One region of the Pediococcus sp. EKM201D genome, then DNA from elsewhere that is predicted to be linked to it. Evidence: riboswitches for the same ligand, from Rfam matches in the RefSeq annotation. Region 1 holds a riboswitch; the other holds the start of a gene.
What was found. Region 1 has a riboswitch for thiamine pyrophosphate ahead of thiM (hydroxyethylthiazole kinase). Riboswitches for the same ligand answer to the same signal wherever they lie in the genome.

Region 2: linked by a shared signal. The riboswitch ahead of HFC68_RS07240 (thiamine-binding protein) and the one ahead of thiM (hydroxyethylthiazole kinase) in region 1 are both predicted to bind thiamine pyrophosphate.

What each region holds. Positions count from the first base shown of each region.
Region 1 covers NZ_JAALFK010000006.1:50,415-58,731, reverse strand. Annotated here, with positions in the region: gene asnS (asparagine--tRNA ligase) at 1-1,110, shown strand, start outside; gene HFC68_RS08425 (MarC family protein) at 1,175-1,798, opposite strand; gene HFC68_RS08420 (hypothetical protein) at 2,264-2,752, shown strand; gene HFC68_RS08415 (DUF916 and DUF3324 domain-containing protein) at 2,810-3,781, shown strand; gene HFC68_RS08410 (CsbD family protein) at 3,826-4,041, opposite strand; TPP riboswitch at 4,182-4,287, shown strand; gene thiM (hydroxyethylthiazole kinase) at 4,368-5,165, shown strand; gene thiD (bifunctional hydroxymethylpyrimidine kinase/phosphomethylpyrimidine kinase) at 5,169-5,984, shown strand; gene thiE (thiamine phosphate synthase) at 5,981-6,631, shown strand; gene tenA (thiaminase II) at 6,643-7,317, shown strand; gene recQ (DNA helicase RecQ) at 7,437-8,317, shown strand, end outside.
Region 2 covers NZ_JAALFK010000004.1:156,516-164,832, reverse strand. Annotated here, with positions in the region: gene HFC68_RS07270 (MMPL family transporter) at 1-1,238, shown strand, start outside; gene HFC68_RS07265 (NAD(P)-dependent oxidoreductase) at 1,341-1,964, shown strand; gene HFC68_RS07260 (hypothetical protein) at 2,033-2,263, opposite strand; gene HFC68_RS07255 (ABC transporter ATP-binding protein) at 2,339-3,079, opposite strand; gene HFC68_RS07250 (ABC transporter substrate-binding protein) at 3,100-4,110, opposite strand; gene HFC68_RS07245 (ABC transporter permease) at 4,097-4,870, opposite strand; gene HFC68_RS07240 (thiamine-binding protein) at 4,842-5,138, opposite strand; TPP riboswitch at 5,232-5,343, opposite strand; gene nagB (glucosamine-6-phosphate deaminase) at 5,471-6,181, shown strand; gene HFC68_RS07230 (acetate/propionate family kinase) at 6,484-7,683, shown strand; gene pta (phosphate acetyltransferase) at 7,687-8,317, shown strand, end outside.

The sequences.
Region 1 (8,317 bases):
TCAATCACAATTTTAGGTAGCTCAAACAGTGACTACCCATTGCAAAAGAAGGAACATACTCCTGAATTCTTGCGGGAACAAGCTCATTTACGTCCTCGGACAAATACTTTCTATGCTGTTTTCCGGATTCGTTCATTGGTTTCTTTTGCTGTTCATCAATTCTTACAAAGCAACAACTTTGTTTACGTTAACACACCGATCATCACCAGCAGTGATACTGAAGGTGCCGGTGAAATGTTCAAGGTAACAACGCTAGATTTGAACAACTTACCTAAGAACGAAGCTGGGGAAGTAGATTCAAGCAAGGACTTCTTCAAACAACCTACCAACTTAACTGTTAGTGGACAATTGAATGCAGAAGCTTTTGCTTTGGCTTTTAGAAATGTTTATACATTCGGCCCAGCTTTTAGAGCTGAAAACTCACATACTACGCGTCATGCTTCAGAATTCTGGATGATTGAACCAGAAATGGCCTTTGCTAACCTTCAAGATATTATGAATACTTCTGAAGATTTGTTGAAGTATGTAGTTAACTATCTTTTGGGAAATGCTAAGGAAGAATTGGAATTCTTGAACGGTGCCGTTGATCCAGAATTAAAAGCTCGTTTGGAAGCTACTAAGGATGCTGACTTTGCCCGAGTTTCATACACAGAAGCCATCGACATCTTAATGAATGCCGACCAAGAGTTTGAAAACCCAGTCGAATGGGGCATTGATTTACAAACTGAACACGAAAGATACTTAAGTGAAAAGGTATATCAAAAACCCGTCTTTATCACGGATTATCCTAAGGACATTAAGGCCTTCTACATGCGTGAAAATGAAGACCACAAGACTGTAGCTGCAGTTGACCTTTTGGTTCCTGGTATCGGTGAATTAATCGGTGGTAGTCAACGTGAAGAACGTCTCGACAAGATCAACGAAAAGATTGCCGAATTCCATCTCGATCCTAAGGAATACGAATGGTACGCTGAACTAAGAAAATACGGTGAAACTGAACATTCTGGTTTCGGAATTGGATTCGAAAGATTACTTATGTACGTAACTGGAATCGAAAACATCCGCGATGTAATCCCATTCCCTCGTACACCAGGAAATGCTAGTTTCTAATTTAATCGTTAAAATAAAAAGCACCCAATCACAGATTGGATGCTTTTTTATTTGAAAAATTTTCCTACCAATGAAACGCCACCTGCACCCCCATAATTAACATCCGCACCCCAATTGTTGCCAGAATCAATCCCATCAACTTCGTAATCACGTTCACAATGTTATTACCCAATTTAGCCATAATTTGTTCCCCGTAGATAAAAATGAAATAAGTAATGACCGATAGAACGACAAAAGCACTAATCACGATGAAGGGATTGGTACTACTCGACAAGTTCATAGTAGTGGCGATGGTTCCAGGACCAGCCAGCACCGGCATAGCCAGTGGAGAAATCGCTACGTCAGTATTGTTACTGTTGACGGAATCTTTAACCGATTGTTTGGGATCATGCTGAATAGGGGACACGTTCCCTTGAATCATGTGATAACCAATCAAACCTAGGATGATTCCACCCATGATCCGCAAAGCCGAAAGATTAATACCAAAGATACTGAAAATGTAATTACCTAATAATGCAAAAAGTGCCACAATCACGGTCGCGACGATGAAGGCTAAGCGCGCAATGGCATTGACCTCTTTTCTACTATTATCAGCAGTCAAACTCACAAACATGGGTAAGTTAGCAAAAGGGTTCATAATTGCGAAAAAGGCGGTAAATGATAGCAAAAAAGCTTGAACTAAATTCATAGTGCACCTCCATTAATTAAGTTAAATTAGCTTAACTTAATTATATGGGGGAACGATTTAAAACCCAATTAATATGGCTGGTTAAGAGGGGAAAATCGGTCTTTAAAAGCGAATCTCCAAAAATACCCGATTTTTGAAAAAAGAGCTTGTATTTAGCTAAACGTGTATAATATAATGCTTATAAAGATAGATAGCATTAGCCAGCACTTATCTATCTTTATGCGTTTTTATACATGCTGAATGCTGGGATTCAGTGTGTCAACATCCCTAAAGACACCCATAATTACGAATTATAGTATTAATCCAAAATAGAGGAGGCTAAAAATTTTACATAAAAATAAGACTTTTATATATTATGAAAATATTCACAATATATAAATAAGAGTCATTAGTAAGATCTGAATTATTGATGATTAGATTAGTTGTAGTATCGGGGAAGCAGATTAAAAAAGGGGTATTAATAAAATGAAGAAAATTATTTTAAGTGCAATGTTATGTGGTGGTATGTTATTAGGTGTTGCCAACAGTGGCGTAGCTCATGCAGCTGATAAGCTAACCGGGAATACAACCGCAACTGCTACAGTTACTAAAGGTGATGTCACGTTAGACATTGATTCTACAATCAATTTTGATCCACAACCTTTAAGTGGGGATGTAAACTTTGGTTCTCAAGATGTTAACTATAAAGTTACAGATTATTCTGGAGATACTAAAGGATACCAACTATCTGCTAAATTAGGTGACACAGATGCAACTCGTACGGTAAAAATTGGTGACACGACACTTTCTGATGCTGCAGCCGTAGTAGCATCTAAAGATTCTAATATCGTCGGGGAAAACGCTGATAAATTATCTGTAAGCCTTGAATATAATGGAATAAAAGAAGTAAAGGATTATAGCACTGCTATTCAATGGAATTTAACTAAGACTCAAACAGAACAAATTACAGAATAGCACCATTATTCCGAGGAGAGACTTAGTTCTCTCTTCTTTTTTTGAAAAGAGATCGATATGAAAAAAATATTCACGTTGGTATTTATATTTGTAATCAGCATTCTAACTGCGACGAATGTACATGCTGATCATAAACTTGCTAGTTATTCAGTGACACCCATTTTTTCGGAACATCAGACGGATGGAGCCGATAGCTATTTTGACATCAGATGGCCACCAGCTAGTAAGGAATCATTTGGTATTAAAATCACAAATAATACTAAAAAGACCAAGCAATTTGAAATTGAAGTGAACAAAGCTCGGACTAATCGTAACGGTATTGTTGACTATTCTGATCGTACTCCGGAAAAAGCTAATACGGTTTACAAATTAACTCAAATGATTAGGTTGCCTAAAGAAGTCGAAGTTGCTCCCAACAGTAGCCAAATTATTCATGGCAGCATTAGTTTTCCAGCTAAAGATTTCAATGGAATTTTGATGGCTGGATTACATTTTACGGAGAAAACGACAACAGCAAAGAAAAATACAGTTTCTAACACGATTGCTTATAACATTCCGTTCGTAATCCGCGGAAATCATGACCAACGTCCCACACCACGGTTATCCCTAGATCAATTGAAGATGACTAAACCTAACTTGAGTACTTACGAATTAGATGCAAAGCTGACCAACCATCATCAAAATTTACTTAAGAGTGTCAAAACGGTTTCGTCCATCAAAAATATGGATAATAAAACCCTCAAAAAGGAAACTAAGCGGATTGACATTACGCCCGAAACAACTTTTGAGAATCCTATCCAAGTACCTAAAAATATAAAAGCAGGTCAATACAAGCTTGTTTTGACCATGCAACATGGAAAAGATCATTGGAAATTTGAAAAGAACTTCAAGATTAAGCCAGCTGATTTGAAGGTCGCTAAGCGCCATCAGATTCAAAATCATTCGGCCTTATTCATCGGACTGGCGGTAATTGCGCTCATCGTAATTGGCGTTGGCTGGATTATATTCAAGAAGCTAAAACGAAAATAGTTTTTTAACCCAAAAGAAGGCTCGCCGTTAAGCGAACCTTCTTTTTATTTGTCGTCTTTATGCATTTTATCTTTGAGTTCTTCCATGGCGCCTTCAGCTGATTCCTTGACGTCTTTAAGCTTATCTTTGACTTTACCAGTCATATTTTGAGCTTTACCTTTAGTTTCTTCTTTTTTGTCGCCAGTTACTTTGCCGGCACCTTCACGAACTTTACCTGTAACTCTATCTTTAGTATTTTCCAATCTTTCGTTATCAGACATAAAACAATACCTCCTAAAAGTTAAGTTTTTTGGTTCATCTCCATTGTAGCAAGTCCACCATCTAAAGTAGTAATGATATGCTCAACTTGAGTCGATGGACAAAAAGTTGTATCATGAAACCGAATTCAAAATTTAATAAATATCTGCACTAGGGGTGTTCTTAGAAGAACTGAGATACGCTTGTTCAGCGTGATCCCTTTGAACCTGTAAGTTAGTACTTGCGAAGGAAAGTGTTTAATTGTTGAAACCAAAACCATCCTTCTGTCTACAAAAGGGTGGTTTTTTCGACATTAAGGGCAGTGATAGATATTGGTAAGGAGCTTATTATGAACCTTCAAGATATTGCCAAAATCCGGGAAGTTAATCCGGTAGTAGTTAATTATGCTAATTTTGTTACCCCATTTTTGGTGGCGAATGGCTTAAATGCGGTGGGAGCTTCTCCCATCATGAGTGATGAAGTCAGTGAAGCGGAGGAACTCGTCCAACTCGCATCGGCCGTGGTGATTAATGCGGGCGCTTCTCGTAAAGAGAGCTGGCCACTGATGAATAAGCTGTGTGAAGCAGCTAATCAATATCAAAAACCACTCGTCTTAGATCCCGTCGCAGTCGGTGCCACCCAGTACCGCAAAGCCCTCAATTTGATGTTACTAGAAAAATATCATTTCGATGTGATTCGTGGAAATATCGGAGAAATCGCCGTTTTAGCCGGTATCGATTGGCAAACGCGCGGTATCGACGCTGGAAATGGGACCGGCGACATGAGCGCAGTTGTCCAAGCTTGTGCCCAGAAATTTAACAACGTGGTGATTGCTAGTGGTGAAGTCGATTATATCAGCGACGGTCAACAAGTGATCACGGTGCACAATAACACTAAGTTGTTACCAGCCATCGTGGGCTCCGGCGATTTATTGTCCAGTATCGTAGGAGCGTTCAGCGCCGTAGCTGAAAATACTTTAGATGCTGCTGTTACCGCTAGTTTGGTTCTCTCGTGTGCGGGAGAACGCGCAGCGGCACAACTCGATCAACAAAATCGACCAGGCAGTTTTTTGTCCTATCTTTTAGACGAATTAGCTAATATCACCCCTGAACAAGTTCAAGACCTTATGAAAATTGGAGAAGCATAAATCATGAAAAGTAAATTAGTACCTCAAGTTTTAACCATCGCCGGCACCGATAGTGGTGGGGGCGCCGGCATTCAAGCCGATATGAAGACGATGCAGGAGCGTCACGTTTTTTCGACCTGTGTGGTGGTGGCCGTTACCGCTCAAAACACGTTAGGCGTGCTCGATGTAGAAGTTATGCCCAAACGAATGATTGACCAACAATTTAAAGCTTTGGCGGAAGATCTAGATATCAAGGTAGCCAAGACTGGCATGCTTGCTAACACCGCGGTGGTGAACGCCGTGGTGGAAAACTATCAAAAATACGACTTTGGGCCACTCGTCGTCGATCCCGTCATGATTGCTAAAGGGGGCGCAAAGCTCCTGAGTGATGATGCGATTGATGCCGTGCGTACCCAACTCGCACCGCTGGCTTACTTAATCACCCCCAACTTACCGGAAGCAGAAAAATTAGCTGGGATGGAAATCAAAAATAATGCCGATGTGAAAGAGGCCGCTCGTCGCCTGCAACAACTCGGGGTTAAAAACGTCTTAATTAAGGGCGGTCATTTTAGTGATCAACCTGAAAGTCGAGATTACGTCCTATTTGAAAATGGCGAAGAAATGGAATTGACGGGACCCCGTTTTGAAACGAATAACACCCATGGCACAGGCGACACGATTTCTTCCGTGATTGTTGCCGAACTAGCCAAGGGAGCATCTTTGAAAGCAGCCTTGTGCACCGGTAAAGCATTTATCAATGCGGCGATTAGTGATGGGATTCAAGTTGGCCATGGACATGGTCCCTTGAACCATTGGGCTTATGGCGAGGAAGAACAATGAAATTCAATTCAGATATGTTAAAAATTTATTTTGTGGCCGGCACCCAAGATGTTGCTAATAAGGCGGACTTCTTACCTAAAGTGGAAGAAATCTTACAAGCTGGAGCAACGGCCTTTCAACTACGGGAAAAGGGTTATAACAGTATCGATAATCCAGCTGAATTAACCGAACTGGCTGAAAAATGCCATCAGTTAACCCAAAAGTATCACGTACCGTTGTTCATTGATGATGACGTGGACTTAGCTTTAGCCATTCATGCTGAAGGCATTCACGTGGGTCAAAAAGATGAAAAAATTGAGTCAGTTTTAAAACGGGTTCAGGGTTCGATGATTGTCGGGTTATCTTGTAATACTGAAGTGCAAGTCAAACAGGCTAACCAACTCGATGGAATTGATTATCTGGGAACCGGGACGGTCTTTGAAACGACCTCTAAAGCCGACGCGGGAGCCGCACTCGGTGTAGCCCAACTCCAAGAACTCGTCGAACTGAGTCGCTATCCAATCGTCGCCATCGGGGGTATCACGCTTGATAATCTCCCCCAGACGATGGCTACGGGAGTCAAAGGCTTTGCGGCCATTAGTATGTTTACGCAGATGACGGCAGTGCCCACCCAAATGCAAAAAATTAAAGCGATCGTTAAGGGATGAGGAGGAAAGTTATGTTTTCAGCACGTTTAAAAGCAATTGCTCAACCAGTCCTCGCCGACATTGAAAATCATCCATTCGTGCGAGGGATTCAAGCGGGGGCCGTTCCGGCAGCGGCCTTAATGGTCTACGTTGAACAGGATACCTGTTTTTTAGATGCCTTCGCTAAAGTCTATGCGGGCGCCCTTTCCAAATGTACTACTAAAGACCAGATGCGCTTTTTTGAGGAACAGATTCGCTACACTTTAAATGACGAAGCTGGTGCGCATCAAATCCTATGTGACATCGCTGGTCAAAAGCTCAGCGACCATCAACATGCCGAACAGCGACCAATTACCTACCTATATAATGAGCATCTTTTTAACGCTTTACGAACGGGAGATTTAATCGACTTAATTGCGGCAATGTTACCTTGTCCTTGGACGTATACTGAAATTAGTCAGCAAATTGTGGACGGAGCAGCACCAGATAATCCCTTCTTACCCTGGATTGAATTTTATCAACCCCAACCAGGCCAAATTGATGACAGCATGGTAAAAACTTTATTTGGTATGGTTGACGAATTAGCAATAGGTCTCAGTGAGGAACGCCAACATGAAATCGAACAACGTTTCTTGCGAAGTTGCGAATTAGAGTATGAATTTTGGGAACAAGCATACTATCAAAAAGATTGGAAATATAAAAATTAGGCCAAGCGTGTTAGTATAAAAGTAAATAGGTGACGAATTTAAGAGGAGGTGACTTAATTGTCAGACTCCTTTTATTATTTACCCGTCATTAACAACCCAGAGAGAAGAAGAGGAATTACATGAATCCACAGGCAGTTTTGAAATCAAATTTTGGATATGATGCGTTTCGACCAGGGCAGGAGCAAGCCATCAACGCAGTTTTGGACCACCAAAACGTTTTGGCCGTCATGCCAACGGGCGGTGGAAAATCACTATGTTATCAAATTCCAGCCTTGATGCAGGCGGGACTAACCTTAGTTATTTCGCCTTTGATTTCTTTGATGAAAGATCAAGTTGATGCCCTAGCAGCCAATGGAATTGACGCCACCTTCATCAATAGCTCCTTAGATTATGCGGAAATCAACGAGCGGTTTAGCCAAGCGCGTCAGGGTGCGGTGAAGCTGCTTTATATTTCACCAGAACGCCTCGATTCCGAATACTTTGATCGTTTAGCAGAACTACCGATTGATTTGATTGCCATCGATGAAGCCCACTGTATTTCACAGTGGGGGCATGATTTTCGACCGAGCTATCTAAAATTAACGGATATCATCCATCATCTTCCGACCCGACCAACGATTATCGCTCTTACCGCTACGGCGACGCCTCGGGTAGCTGAGGATATTAAGCAACGCTTAGCCATCCAACAGGAAGTTCAAACTGGATTTGCTCGACCTAATCTTTCATTTAAAGTGGTCAAGGATCAAGACAGTGACCGTTTTTTGATCGACTACTTAAAATTGAATCCAGATCAATCGGGTATTATCTACGCCAGTACGGTGAAAGAGGTCGAACGGCTCCATCGACTTTTAACAAAAAAGCATTTCCAAGTGGCCATGTATCATGGACAACTTTCGAAAGAAGAACGTCGGCAAAATCAAGATGACTTTCTGTATGATCGAGTGCTAGTTATGATTGCAACCAACGCGTTTGGGATGGGGATTGATAAGAGTAACGTGCG
Region 2 (8,317 bases), on a different contig from region 1:
AGACGTTGACTTCCCAAACAAGCAAGGCCCAAGCGGGCTTAAAAGAACTTCAAAAAGGTTTAACTGGTGGAGATTTTGATGCTAGTCAACTTGAAGATATCGGTGCTAAAGCGACCTTAATTGGGCAAGAGTTGAAGAGTATCCAATCAACTAGTGGTAGCTCTGTAAGTGGTCAACAATTGATGACGGCCTTACAACAAAAGATGGCAGCGGCTGGTCAACCATTATCACAAACACAAATGACGATTCTTTCTGGAGCAGCTAGCCAAGAAATGGCTTCAGTAAGTTCAATGCAAACTCGCCTTCAAGCAATTGCCACTTATACCCAAGCAATCGGTAATGATGCTCAAACTCTTGGAAATGAACTTAAGGGACAACAACAAAAAATGGCAACCGCTGGTGGCAGTGTTGGTAAACTAAATGACGGGCTATCTGAATCCAATGATTACTTGAAAGAACTTCAAGATTCATCTGCATCTAACACATTATTTGTGCCTAAAGCAGTGTTAGAAAGTGATACATTTAAAGATTCAGAAGATGTCTACTTATCTTCAAATAAAAAGGCCGCTAAGATCACGGTGGTCTTAGATTCAGATCCATTAACTGCTAAGTCGATTAAAAAAGTTGAAAGTCTGCAAACGATGATTAACAACAATATCAAGGGAACTTCATTGAAGAAAGCTTCCGTTTCGATTGGTGGTCAAACTTCTGAAACTTCTGATACATCAAGTATTGCTAATCAAGATTTCTTACGTAGTGCAGTAATTATGTTAGTTGGCATTACGCTTGCATTGATGTTAGTAACGCGCTCTATCTTACAACCATTCTATATCATTGCTTCATTGCTACTAGCATACGTAGGTGGACTAGGAATTACACGCTTTATTAGTAGTACATTCCTTGGTGAAAATCTATTAGGATGGAATGTACCTTTCTTCACCTTTGTAATGTTGGTTGCCCTTGGAGTAGATTACAGTATCTTCTTGATGATGAAGTACCGTGAATTTGGTAACGAGGATGCTGGAGATCGAATTGTTAAATCAGCAGGAATTATTGGAACGGTGGTAATTTCAGCTGCAATTATCCTAGGGGGAACATTTGCTGCCTTAATTCCAGCAGGAGTTCTGACCTTGACGCAAGTTGCTGTTGGGGTAATTAGTGGTCTGGTTATACTAGTCTTCTTAATTCCAGCAATGAATAGTAGTTTAATTCGTTTAACTTATCCAAGAAAAAATTAATCATAAAGTCGTAACTCTATTTGGGGTTACGGCTTTTTATTTGCTTACGATTAATAACTCGTTTATTCTGGGGATATAAATAATTAGGTGAGGTGATGTTTCATGAAGATTGGGATTATTGCGGCAAGTGGCAAAGCCGGCGCATTGATTACTAAAGAAGCAGTTCAGCGTGGGCACGAAGTGACCGCCATCGTCCGTCATCCAGACCGAGTTAAAATGGATGTTTCAATTTTACAAAAAGATTTATTTGATTTGACTACAACTGATTTAGAAAATTTCGATGTAGTAGTTGATGCATTTAGAGCGGCCGAAGGAAAAGAAGAACAATTTTTGACATCAATTGAGCACTTAGTAAAAATTTTGACAGGAACGTCAGTTAAATTATTTGTAGTGGGTGGGGCAGGAAGCCTATACGTCGATGATCATATTACCCATCTTTATGAAACTCCGACATTTCCAGAAGTGTTTAAGCCCACTTCAATCATGATGGGAAGAGGACTAGAAGTTTTAGAGAATCAGAATGGATTGAATTGGACTTATATTAGTCCAGCGGCTGATTTTAAAGCTGATGGTCCCAAGAAGGGACATTACGTTTTAGGAAATGAAATGCTAATGAGTGATGCTAACGGTAAAAGCGAAATTAGTTATGCGGATTATGCAATTGCTATGTTAGATGAAATTGAAACTGGAGAACATAACTGTGAACATTTAAGTATAGTTTGGTAAAAAAAGATGGAATCATGCCCGATTTTAAACGAGGTATGATTCCATCTTTTTAATTGTTTTCTGAAATTTTAAATCTTTTTGCTAACATCGTATTCGATGCTGTTTTCAGTTTTTTCGGGATGACGATCCTTAACGTAGAAAATAGCGTACTCCTCATTTTTACTAGGATTATTAACAATTACTAGATCATCGTCTTGACGTTGCTTTTGTTTGTATAGATGTCCCTTACGAACAGCTTCATTATAATCATGGAAGTTACCAATTGAATCTCCGGGATTAAATAAAATGGTTTCACTCATTAAGTCCACCTCCTTGTTGTGCTACCTTAACTATAGCGGATGTTAACGCTATCAACAACCGAAATGGACTCTAATTTAAGGATTTAATATATCCAAAATTTCTTTTTTATAGTGAATGAAATCGGCAGTTAGCTCAAAATCGGCCTGTTTACGTTTGGCAGACGTAATTTTAATTTCATGGCTGATGGTAGCTGGTTTACCACTCAGGATATAAATACGATCAGATAAAGTAATGGCTTCATCAACGCTATGGGTAATTAGTAAGGTTGAATTCTGCATTTGACGACTAATATCGGTGTACCACTGATAAATTCCACGTTTGGTTAATTCATCTAGCGCACTAAAAGGTTCGTCTAAAAGGGTTAGGTCCTTAGTTGAAAGGAAAGTTCTTAGCAAGGCTGCACGTTGTTTCATTCCACCAGAAAGTTCATGGGGGTATTTATTTTCATAACCCGTTAAGCCAAAAAATTCAAAAAGTGGTTCGGCACGGGCAGTGGCTGCGCTTTTTTTAACCCCTTTGACTAAATCAGGCAAGATTACATTATTCATAATCGTTCGAAAGGGGAGGAGCAAGTCTTTTTGCAGCATGTAGCCTAGGTGCCCAGCTTGTCCGGTAATATCTTCATCGTTAAAGACGATATTGCCAGACTTGGGTTGATTAATACCAGCTATGATGTTAAATAGGGTGGTTTTACCAATCCCACTGACCCCGAGAATTGATACAATTTCGTTTGGTTTTACTGATAAAGAAACATCATGGAGAATTTCCTTGTCACCGAAACTTTGGTTAATATGTTGTACAAGTAATTCTGTCATTGTAATTATTCCTCGATAAGTTACTGTTTTGGTAAGTATTGATTAGTGAAGCCTTGATTTTTAGCGAGTTTTTGTTCAACAAGTTTATGATCATTAAGCCACTTGTAAAAGTTATTCCAGCGCATAGCGTCAATTTTTCCAAATTGGCCGTCTTTAGTTAAGTAGTATTTAGATAAGTAATTTTGACTCTTGTAAATTAACTTCTGATTACTCTTAAGTTCTGGAACGGCCTTCATTAATAAATCAGCAGAAGCTTTAGGATTTTTAGTGGCATATTGATAACCTTCGGTGGCTGCAGCCATGAATGCTTTAGCAGCCTTTGGATTTTGCTTCAAGAAACTATTGTTCCCAATAATGAGCGGGGTGTAGTAATCAAACACAGGATTAATAGATCTAAAACTAAAGTAATTAACTGGATAGTTTTTAATCTCGGCGTTAATACCTGCCCAGCCGTAGAAAATCCAGATTGCATCAGCAGCCTTGGATTTGAGACCAGCGACTTCATCAGTAATATTGTTAGGGACCGTTTTTACCTTAGAAAAATCACCACCATCATCTTTAACCACTTGTTTGATGGTTGCTAGTTCTGTAGGAGTATTCCAGGTTGCATAGCGATAGCCTTGCATTTTTTTAGGGCTAGTGATTCCATCAGCCTTACGCGACATAATTCCTGAAGTATTATGTTGAAGAATTGCTCCCATGGCAGTGAGGGGAAGGGGATTCTTTTTGCCAATTGCACTAGCTAAGGAATCTTGACCAGAAATCCCAATTTGAGCTTTGCCACTAGCTACGATTTGTTCGGCACTATCTTTAGAAGGCTGAACAAACTTTACTTTTAGATGATGTTTTTTGAAGTAGCCTTTTTCTTGGGCAACATAGAGGCCTGTATGGTTAGTATTGGGCGTCCAATCTAAGGCAACCGTAATGGTTTGAGTTTTAGCCGCTGAATTTGATTTTCCACAGGCAGTGAGTAATAGCGTAAAAATAGGTAAAAGGACGATTAGACTAAAAAATTTTTTATGCTTGAGCATGATTAGTTCTCCTCCATGGGGTAATAAGATACTGAATCCAGTTAACAAGTAAAATTAAGGCCAAACTTAAAATTGAAATTAAAAAGATTACCGCAAACATTTTGTCGTAAGCATAGGCCTTCATGACACGGGTCATGTAAACCCCTAAACCATTGAAACCGCCGACCCATTCTGAAACTACGGCGCCTACTAATGAATATGAAACGGAAATTTTTAAGCTAGCAAAAAGTGAATCAATTGCATCGGGAAACTTGATGTAAAAATAAATTTTAGGTGTATTAGCCCCTAAAGTACGCATCAAGGTAATGAGATCTTTATCAGTTGAACGAAAAGCATCTAGCATGCCGACTGCAATCGGAAAGAAAGTAGTAGCGACTACTAAAACTACTTTTGGCAAAATGCCATAACCGAACCAAAGGATTAATAAAGGTGCAATCGCGACGGTGGGGATGGTTTGAGTAATCACTAGCAACGGGTAAAGCGCTTTATAAATGGGATGAAATAAATCCATGATTAAGGCTAATCCAACTCCTAAAAGCACTCCAAAGCATAGTCCCCAAAATGCTTCGATCAGAGTAACTAATGAGTTTGAAAATAAGGCGGAATAGTCACTTTTAAAAACTTCTAAAACCGAAAGTGGGGATGGTAACAGGAATTCAGGGATAATCTGGAAGAAACTAATTGCTTGCCAAATGGCTAAGATTAATAAAACAGCTACGATAGGTAGAAAATTAATGCTGGTATTTGTCAGTTTTTTCATGAATGCCAAGAACCTGTCCTTCTGGTTTGTAATTAATCTTTACATAAGACATTACTTGCGGAGCGCCAGCGTCAGCAGTTATTTTAGTAATATTCTTAACGATTTCCATCAATTGATCATAGTCGCCCTCAAGGGTGGTTTCAAAAGCACCTACTTGATAATTAACACCGGTAGATTTTATATATTTGATAGCTTGGTCGACGGCGGCGACTAGCTTCTTTTCGTCTTCCATTATAGGAAGGACTTGAATTGCGACACTTGTGTTCATAAATAAATTCCTCCATTTTTAAAATTTAGGTACAAAAAAAGCCGGCTTAAAAAGCCAGCTTCACTGCATCTTGTGTTAGAAAATAATCATTCTAATATTACAATTGAGTCTTCCTGCGCTGGCATTATCCATATCAGGTTCGAGGGTCAAAAACCATTTAGTTTTAATCTCAGCCAGGTAAAGCCCAGCACCCCTGTTACAAAATCAGTATATCTTAAATTCTAAATAAGTAAAGAGAAAGTTATTTTTAATTTTTTAGGATAAATCCTTGCATTTTGGTTTAGACCATTTTATAATTGGACTATACCAAAAACGAAAAAGGAGATTTGATCATGAAGGTTATTATTGTTAAAGATAACGTAGAAGGCGGAAAAGAAGGATACAAACTATTTGCTGATGCAAAGAAAAATGGAGCAACAACATTTGGGTTAGCTACTGGTAGTACACCGATTACCACTTATCAAGAAATTATTAAGAGTGATCTAGATTTTACGGACTCAATCTCAATCAATTTAGATGAATATGTTGGTTTGCCAGAAGATAGTGACCAAAGTTATGATTACTTTATGCACGAAAACCTCTTCAATGCTAAACCATTCAAGCACTCATACTTACCAAATGGTCGTGCAGCAGATCTTGAAGCCGAAGCCAAGCACTATGACCAAATTATCGAAGATAACCCAATTGATTTACAAATCCTTGGTATCGGACGTAATGGTCACATTGGTTTTAACGAACCAGGTACACCTGCAGACAGTACAACTCACAAAGTGTCACTAACTCAATCAACAATTGATGCTAACGCTCGTTTCTTCGAACATGAAGAAGACGTTCCACGTTATGCTATTTCAATGGGACTTGCTTCAATTATGAAGAGTAAGCATATTTTGATCGAAGCTTACGGCGAAGACAAAGCTGATGCAATCAAAGGTATGATCGAAGGTCCTGTCACAACTGACTTACCAGCTAGTGTTCTTCAAAACCATGATAACGTTACTGTTATTATTGATGAAGCAGCTGCTAGCAAGCTTTCAAACAAATAATTTAAAATATTCAGCCTAACATAAAGTCTTTGTGTTAGGCTTTTTTTATTGCAGTCAAAATGTAAAATTTGTTGATAGTTGAAAACGTTTACGCAAAGAGATATTATGAAATAGTATGTTGGTGGGATACTTGAAGCTAAAACGTCACGCTTAAAAAAAGTTTTTACGACATTTTAAAACCAAAATACATTGAAATATCAATAAATAATAATATTTAAAAATTCTAACGATGAATTTTACAAGCTTACAAACGGATAATACGTTACAATAAGCTATTATTATGAGAGAAGGAGCTATTTAAGTTGGAAAAGACAATTGCAATCAATGCGGGAAGCTCAACCCTTAAGTTTAAATTATTTGAAATGCCGGAAGAAAAGGTTATTTCATCAGGAACTGTCGATCGGATCGGTATTCCAGGATCAAACTTCACGATTAAGACCACTGATGGTAAAAAAGTTGAAATTGACCAACCAATTAAAAATCATGAAGAAGCAGTTAATTTACTCTTAAAAGAGCTATTAAAATTAGATATTATTAAAGATTACAGTGAAATTACCGGTGTAGGACACCGAGTAGTTGCGGGTGGAGAAATTTTCCAAGATTCTGCTTTAATTGATGACAAAGTCTTAAAGCAAATCGAAGACTTAAAAGAATATGCGCCTTTGCATAATCCAGCTAACGCTACAGGAATCCGTGCTTTCAAGAAGGTTTTACCAGATATCACTAGTGTGGCAGTTTTTGATACATCTTTCCATGAAACGTTACCTGAAAAAAATTATCTTTACAGTATTCCTTATGAATACTATGAAAAATATGGGGCTCGTAAATACGGTGCTCATGGTACTAGTCATCAATATGTAGCAGGTCGTGCGGCTAAGATGATGGGCAAGCCATTAGAAGAACTAAAAATAATCACCTTACATTTAGGGGCTGGTAGTTCAATTACAGCTATCAAGGATGGAAAATCATTTGATACATCAATGGGCTTTACACCTCTAGCAGGGATTACTATGGCAACCCGTTCTGGTGATATTGATGCCTCTTTAGTAGTTTACTTAATGCAAAAACTTAATATTACTAATCCGGAAGACATCTTAACTATTTTGAATAAGAAGTCTGGTTTGCTAGGACTATCAGGAATGTCACCTGATTTGCGTGATATAATTGATGCCGCTGAAAAAGGTGAACATCGTGCACAAATGGCCATCGATATTTTTGTTAATAATATTGTGAAATACATTGGTTCCTATGCAACTGAAATGGGTGGTTTAGATGGAATTGTATTTACAGCAGGAATTGGTGAAAATAGTGTTCCAATGCGTGAAAAAATTACTTCTAAATTAGGAATTTTCAATGTTAAACTTGACCAAGCGCTTAATGAAAAACGTGGAGAACGTTTCATTAGTGCGGAAGACTCGGCTGTCCAAGTCATGGTAATTCCAACTGATGAAGAATTGGCGATTGCTCGCGATGTTGAAAAGTTTAAAAAAATGGGGGACTAACTCATGGATTTATTTGAAGGTTTGAAGTCAAAAATTAAGGGCCAAAATAGAACAGTTGTATTTCCCGAAGGTGAAGATGTTCGAGTTTTAGCTGCCGCTATTCGACTAGCTGATGATGGCTTAGTTCAATCAATCTTACTCGGAGTGGAAGCTGATATTAAAGCTACTGCTGAAAAGCATGGATTAAACCTTGAAAATGTGCAAATTATTGATCCGAGCCAATATCCGGAAGCCGATCAAAAGGAAATGATTGATAAGTTAGTTGAACGTCGTAAGGGTAAAAATACCGAAGAACAGGTTATCGAAATGCTCAAAGATGTAAATTACTTCGGAACTATGCTAGTTTACTTAGGCAAGGCGGATGCCATGGTATCTGGAGCAGTTCATGCTACTGGTGATACAGTTCGCCCCGCTCTTCAAATTATCAAGACTAAACCAGGAATGCGTCGAATTAGTGGAGCATTTATCATGCAACGCGAAAATGAACGCTATGTCTTTGGGGATGCAGCTATTAATATTGATCCCGATGCAGAAACATTGGCTGAAATTGCGATTCAAAGTGCAGAAACTGCTCGCCTATTTGACATCGACCCTAAGGTTGCAATGTTAAGCTTTTCAACTAAAGGCTCAGCGG